2 regions of the Pseudoalteromonas sp. QJM3NY_22 genome follow, and region 2 is predicted to be linked to the other one. Evidence: predicted binding sites of a transcription regulator. Region 2 holds the regulator's gene; the other holds the start of a gene.
The links. Region 2 encodes sigma-54, which starts transcription at its own class of promoters, with help from an activator protein. Its sites were predicted from a motif close to GTTGGCACGNNNNTNGNNT; they were not measured.
Positions count from the first base shown of each region.

Region 1: the regulator sigma-54 is predicted to act here: its motif matches at 1,516-1,534, upstream of glnA (glutamate--ammonia ligase).

Region 1 covers NZ_CM149655.1:4,124,224-4,127,655, forward strand. The annotation lists gene typA (translational GTPase TypA) at 1-1,082, opposite strand, end outside; gene glnA (glutamate--ammonia ligase) at 1,590-2,996, shown strand; gene AC0VZ4_RS19065 (DUF4124 domain-containing protein) at 3,111-3,432, shown strand, end outside.
Region 2 covers NZ_CM149655.1:3,580,932-3,584,363, reverse strand. The annotation lists gene rapZ (RNase adapter RapZ) at 1-175, opposite strand, end outside; gene ptsN (PTS IIA-like nitrogen regulatory protein PtsN) at 195-647, opposite strand; gene hpf (ribosome hibernation promoting factor) at 652-939, opposite strand; gene AC0VZ4_RS16510 (RNA polymerase factor sigma-54) at 966-2,465, opposite strand; gene lptB (LPS export ABC transporter ATP-binding protein) at 2,535-3,260, opposite strand; gene lptA (lipopolysaccharide transport periplasmic protein LptA) at 3,257-3,432, opposite strand, start outside.

The sequences.
Region 1 (3,432 bases), 540 kb from region 2:
CCAGAAACACGGAAGCTATCTGGGCTAGCAGTATCTTCAACGCGAAGTGCTACGTTGTGTACTAATTCTTTGTCTAAACGCTCACGGATATTACGTGACGTTACAAACTTACCTTCTTTACCACAGAAAGGTGAGTTATTTACAGAGAATGTCATTGTTACAGTTGGCTCATCAACACTTAGTGGTGGTAATGCTTCAACGTTTCCTGGGAAACAAACTGTGTCAGAAATCTTAAGCTCACCAATACCTGTTACAGTTACGATGTTACCAGCGTAAGCTCTATCAGTTTCGATACGTTCAAGACCTAGGTAGCTTTGTACTGCGCCAATTTTACCATTACGTGTAGTGCCATCAGCACTGATAATAGTAACTTGTTGGTTAGGAGCAACAGAACCACGTTTAATACGACCAATACCAACTACACCAACATAAGAGTTGTAATCTAGTTGAGAAATTTGCATTTGGAAGTCACCTTCAGGATCTGCATCCGGTGGTGATACTTCTTCAACGATCATCTTGAACATAGGTTCCATGTTGTCTGATGGTTCGTCTAAATCTAGTGTTGCCCAACCGTTGATTGCTGAAGCGTAGATTACTTTAAAATCTAACTGTTCGTCAGTCGCGCCAAGGTTGTCGAATAAATCAAAGATTTGATCCATAACCCAATCTGGACGAGCGCCTGGCTTATCAATTTTATTGATAACTACAATTGGCTTTAAGCCTTGCGCGAATGCCTTTTGCGTAACGAAACGCGTTTGCGGCATTGGACCTTCTTGAGCATCAACAAGTAATAATACTGAGTCAGCCATCGAAAGTACGCGTTCAACTTCACCACCGAAATCGGCGTGTCCCGGGGTATCTACGATATTGATATGGTAGTCGTTCCAAGAGATGGCTGTGTTTTTAGCCAAAATGGTAATACCACGTTCTTTCTCAATGTCGTTTGAGTCCATCACGCGCTCTTCGTTACCGCCGCGTGTTTCTAATGTACCTGATTGCTCAAGTAGTTTGTCAACCAGTGTTGTTTTACCGTGGTCAACGTGCGCGATAATCGCTATATTTCTTAACTGTTCGATGCTCATATATTTACTCAGAGAAATTAAATTCTCATTGATCCTGCAAGATCTACGCACTCATCCACGCTTTCGCGAGATGTCCCAGCATAGGATTTAAAAGGGCGCATATTATCCCTCATTAATGACATGGATGAAAGTTTATCCAATACAAATTTGAAAACTTTCTCAATACTTTTACTAAGTATCTGTTTTATATATGACAATTATATGAATTAAATTTCGATATTTTTTCGAAAAACAGCCATTTTGGCTATTTTGCTGATCTTTTTGGTACTCTTTTGCATTTAGTTTATGCTAATTTTAAGCGATTAAATTATCAGCAAATTGCACCGCGTAAATATTGCACCAAAAGGGATATTTTACGCACCAAATTAGTGCGCCGCTATGCTGGATTTTATAACAACTTATTTTTTTTAATTTATAAACATGCAGTTATAAAAATGGCACAAAATCAGCTTAATAAATGCTAAAGCAATTATGCAGCAATAACAAAACCCCACACTTGGAGGACACATGTCACAATCGGTTTTAGATTTTATTAAAGAAAATGACGTTAAGTTCATTGATTTACGCTTTACTGACACTAAAGGTAAAGAACAACATGTTTCTATTCCTCATCATCAAGTTGATGAAGATTTTTTCGAAGACGGTAAAATGTTCGATGGTTCTTCAATCGCTGGTTGGAAAGGCATTAATGAGTCAGACATGGTTTTATTACCAGATGCAGACTCTATCAAATTAGACCCTTTCACAGAAGAAACAACACTAATTGTTCGTTGTGACGTTGTTGAACCTTCAACACTTCAAGGTTATGAACGTGACCCACGCTCAGTTGCTAAGCGTGCTGAAGATTACATGCGTTCAACTGGTATTGCAGACACTGTGTTATTTGGCCCAGAGCCAGAATTTTTCGTATTTGATGATGTTAAATACAAATCAGACATGTCTGGTTCTATGTATAAAATTGATTCTAAGCAAGCTGCTTGGAACTCAGATAAAGAATATGCAGATGGCAACACAGGTCACCGTCCAGGTGTTAAAGGCGGTTACTTCCCAGTTGCTCCAGTTGATGACTTCCAAGATTGGCGTTCAGCTACATGTCTAGTGCTAGAAGAAATGGGCCAAGTAGTAGAAGCACATCACCACGAAGTAGCAACAGCAGGTCAAAACGAAATCGCTACTCGCTTTAATACAATGGTATTAAAGGCGGATGAAATTCAAGAAATGAAATATGTTATCCATAACATGGCTCACTTATACGGTAAAACAGCAACGTTTATGCCTAAGCCAGTTGTTGGTGATAACGGCTCTGGTATGCATTGTCACCAGTCACTTGCTAAAGATGGTGTAAACCTTTTTGCTGGTGATAAGTACGGCGGTCTTTCTGAAGATGCACTTTACTACATTGGCGGCATCATTAAGCATGCTAAAGCAATCAATGCTTTTGCAAATGCCTCTACTAACTCGTACAAGCGTTTAGTACCAGGTTTTGAAGCACCAGTTATGCTTGCATACTCTGCACGTAACCGTTCTGCATCAATTCGTATCCCAGTGGTTCCATCTGAAAAAGGTCGTCGTATTGAAGTACGCTTTCCAGATCCAACTGCTAACCCATACCTTGCTTTCTCAGCAATGCTTATGGCTGGCCTTGATGGTATCAAAAACAAGATCCACCCTGGCGATGCTATGGATAAAGATTTATACGACTTACCAGCTGAAGAAGCAGCAGAAATTCCAACGGTTGCAGCATCACTTGACGAAGCACTATCTGCACTTAGCGCAGACCGTGAATTCTTAACTCAAGGTGGTGTATTCACTGATGATTTAATTGATGCTTACATCGAACTTAAGTCTAAAGAAGTTGAAAAGCTTAACATGACAACTCACCCAGTTGAGTTTGAAATGTACTACAGCTGTTAATTAAGCTGTAAAAAATATGTGTGTTCTCAAGCCCGCTGCTCTGCGGGCTTTTTTAATGGTAAATCAAAGCAATCTCCACTAGAGTAAAGTTACTCTAAAACGCAGGACCGCCGAGTGAATAATTACATTTTATTACTAACAATTACTTTAGGATTAAGTAATTATGGCTATGCTGCTGAAAAAAAAATATACGCTTGGGAAGATAAAAATGGCGTGTTAGTGTTCTCAGATACACCGCATAAAGGCGCGACGGAGGTAAAGCTTACAAGTCAGCACCTTACAATGCCTGCGACCAATACTGATATTTTAAATAACCAACCTCAACCCCAAAAAGCAGCGTTTAACATTGCTATTTTGTCACCAGAGCATAATCAAACAATTCATGAAAATACAGGCACGGTATATGTTACCAGCCGTATAACACCACGGTTCGAAA
Region 2 (3,432 bases):
TACGGACATCAATACTAACTGCAATTTTGTCGTAGTTATCAGATACACTTCTCACTAAAGAAGGTAGCAGATTAATTGGAATATTATCTACGCAATAATAACCTAAATCTTCAACTACGCGTAAAGCAACCGATTTTCCAGAACCGGAACGGCCACTTATGATAATTAATTCCATTTATCACCCATTATGTTAATTACGATTGTTCTACAATAACTTGATACAGCTCAGTATCTGATTTTGCGCTGCGTAACTGTTTACAAAAATCTTTATTATTTAGTTTATCAGCTATCGTTGCGAGCGTCTTTAAGTGCTGCTGGTTATCGCCATCAGGTACGATGAGAGCAACAAATATATCAACAGGGCGATTATCTATAGCATCAAAATTAATAGGTGTTTCGCTTACTAATACGAGTGCTAAGGGCTCTTCTGCGCCGCTCATTCGCCCATGAGGGATTGCAATGCCTCTTCCTATACCAGTGCTTCCCAGTTTTTCTCTATTCATTAAGGCGCTGAGAATATCTTGTTGAGAAAGATATGGGAGCTTGTCATGAGCAAGTTGACTGATGAACTCTAAAATTCTTTTTTTACTATTAAAAAGGACCGCAGCTCTGCTGCAGTCCTGGCATATAAGTGAACTTAATTTCATAATATTAGTGTCGAGCAAGCTTCTCTTTGTGTTTAATAACTTGGCGATCGAGCTTGTCAATCAGCGAGTCAATGGCGGCGTACATATCTTGATGTTCAGTAGAGGCAAATAACTCAGCTCCACTTACATGAATCGTTGCCTCAGCTTTTTGGTTTAATTTTTCTATATCAAGAATGACATGAACATTATTAATATGATCTGAGTGTCTTTCTAGCTTCGCAAATTTGGTATTTACATAATCTCTTAATGAATCAGTTACTTCTACGTGACGACCAGTTAAGTTTAGTTGCATAAGCATTACCCTCTTTGTTTAGCGTCTTAAATCAAACTTTTTCGCTGATTTGACGGTGGAATAGCTAGAGATTCGCGATACTTTGCGATTGTACGTCTCGCTACTTTTATTCCTTGCTCAGCTAATATATCTGCAATTTTACTATCACTCAATGGTTTTGCTGAGTTTTCTGCTGCGATTAATTTTTTAATGAGAGCGCGTATTGCTGTTGATGAGCATTCGCCTCCATTTTCAGTACTTACATGGCTTGAGAAAAAATATTTAAGCTCAAAAATACCGCGAGGTGTATGCATATATTTTTGAGTTGTTACGCGTGAAATAGTTGATTCGTGCATTTCGACCATTTCTGCTACATCATTTAAAACCATTGGTTTCATGGCTTCTGGGCCATGCTCAAAAAAACCTTGTTGTTGCTTAACAATACAATTAGTTACTTTTAATAGTGTATCGTTTCTACTTTCTAAACTTTTAATAAACCATTTAGCTTCTTGTAGATGCGAGCGAATAAACTGGCTATCACCACTTGATTTAACGGTGCGTGACATTGCTGCATATTGGCTGTTGACTCTGATTTTAGGCATGCTATCTGGGTTTAGTTCAACAACCCAGCGACCTTTTATTTTTTTCACCGATACATCAGGAATTACATACTCAGATTCTTCTCTAACTATAGTATCCGCCGGTTTTGGGCTAAGAGTATGTATTAAAGTCATTATTTCTTTAAGCTCTTCTTCTTTGAGCTTTGTTTTTTTCATTAATGTACGATAGTCGCGAGCAGCTAATAGATCAATGTGCTCGGTTAAAATCATTTTTGTTTCATTAATATAGGGTGTTTCTTTATCGTATTGGTTCAGCTGAATACATAAGCATTCTTGTAAACTACGTGCTGCAATACCAACAGGGTCAAACAATTGAATTCGTTTTAAAACAGCTTCTATTTCGTCAAGTTCAACTTCGTTGTCTTCTTCGTTCTCTTGATTAAAACTTTCTAAAATTTCTTCGCAGCTTAGCGTTAAAATACCCGAATCATCGACGGCTTCAACAATCGCAATCGCAATCGCTTCATCGGTAGGACTAAAGGGAGTCAGTTGTAGTTGCCACATTAGGTATTCGTGGAGCGTTTCAGTCGAGGAGCCTTGGTATATAGATTCATCTTCAGGCATTGGTCCTGATGATGATGCTGGGGCTGCGCTCATATATTCATCCCAACTAACATCCATAGCCATTTCATCACTTAGCGTATCTTTAGCAAGTGCTTCACCACTGTCTTGCTCATATTCGCTCGGAACATCATCAGCATTTGCGCTAACAGTTACATCGTCGTTATCTGCTTTTTGCTCGTTTTTACCAGCAGAATCTTCGGCGTAATCTTGCTCTTCAACCTCTAATAGGGGGTTGCTGTCGAGTGCTTCTTGTATTTCTTGCTGGAGATCCAATGTACTGAGTTGCAACAGGCGAATTGCTTGTTGCAGCTGTGGAGTCATTGTAAGTTGCTGGCCCATGCGCAGCTGTAATGATTGCCTCATGTATCTCTAACAATCCTTTTATGTTGTTATAATTAATACTAGCAGATGCTTAAAGACATGGCGTAAATGTTACAGCCTAAATTGCTCGCCTAAATAAACATCACGTACTGTTTTATCGTTTAATACGTGTTCTGGAGTGCCTGATGCAATTAACTCACCATGAGAAACTATGTAGGCTTTTTCGCAAACATCAAGAGTTTCTCTTACATTATGGTCGGTAATTAACACACCAATACCACGATTTTTAAGGTGTTCTATTATTTTCTTTATATCTAACACTGAAATAGGGTCAACACCAGCAAAAGGCTCATCAAGCAATATAAATTTAGGAGCAGCGGCTAGTGCTCGCGCTATTTCAACTCGGCGACGCTCGCCTCCTGATAATGCCATACCTTGGCTATCACGAATGTGCTGAATACTAAATTCATCTAATAAATTGTTAAGTGTGTCTTCTCTTGCTTGCTTATTTAGCTCTTTACGTGTTTCTAAAATAGCCATTAAGTTTTGATAAACAGTAAGCTTTCTAAAAATTGATGATTCTTGGGGTAAGTAACCAATGCCTAATCTAGCACGACTATGCATAGGTAAAAGAGTAATATCGTTATCGTCGATAGAAATCTTGCCTTTATCACTAGGTACAAGGCCTACAATCATATAAAACGTTGTGGTTTTACCTGCACCATTAGGGCCAAGTAACCCGACTATGCTGCCAGCCTTTACTTCCAGACCTACATTTTTTACAACTTCACGGCCTTTATAACTTTTAGCTAATAGTTCTGCTTTTAATGTACTCATGGCTGACCTTTATCGTTTTTTTCTTTTTTAGTCTCAATAGGTACTAAAATAGTATGCACACGATCGGTTGAGTTTTCGTCTTTTTCAGCGCTAATTAATTGCTGTTGCATATCGTAAGTAATACTCTTGGCATTTATTTTTTGACCCGCTTGCGATACTTGTGCATCGCCAA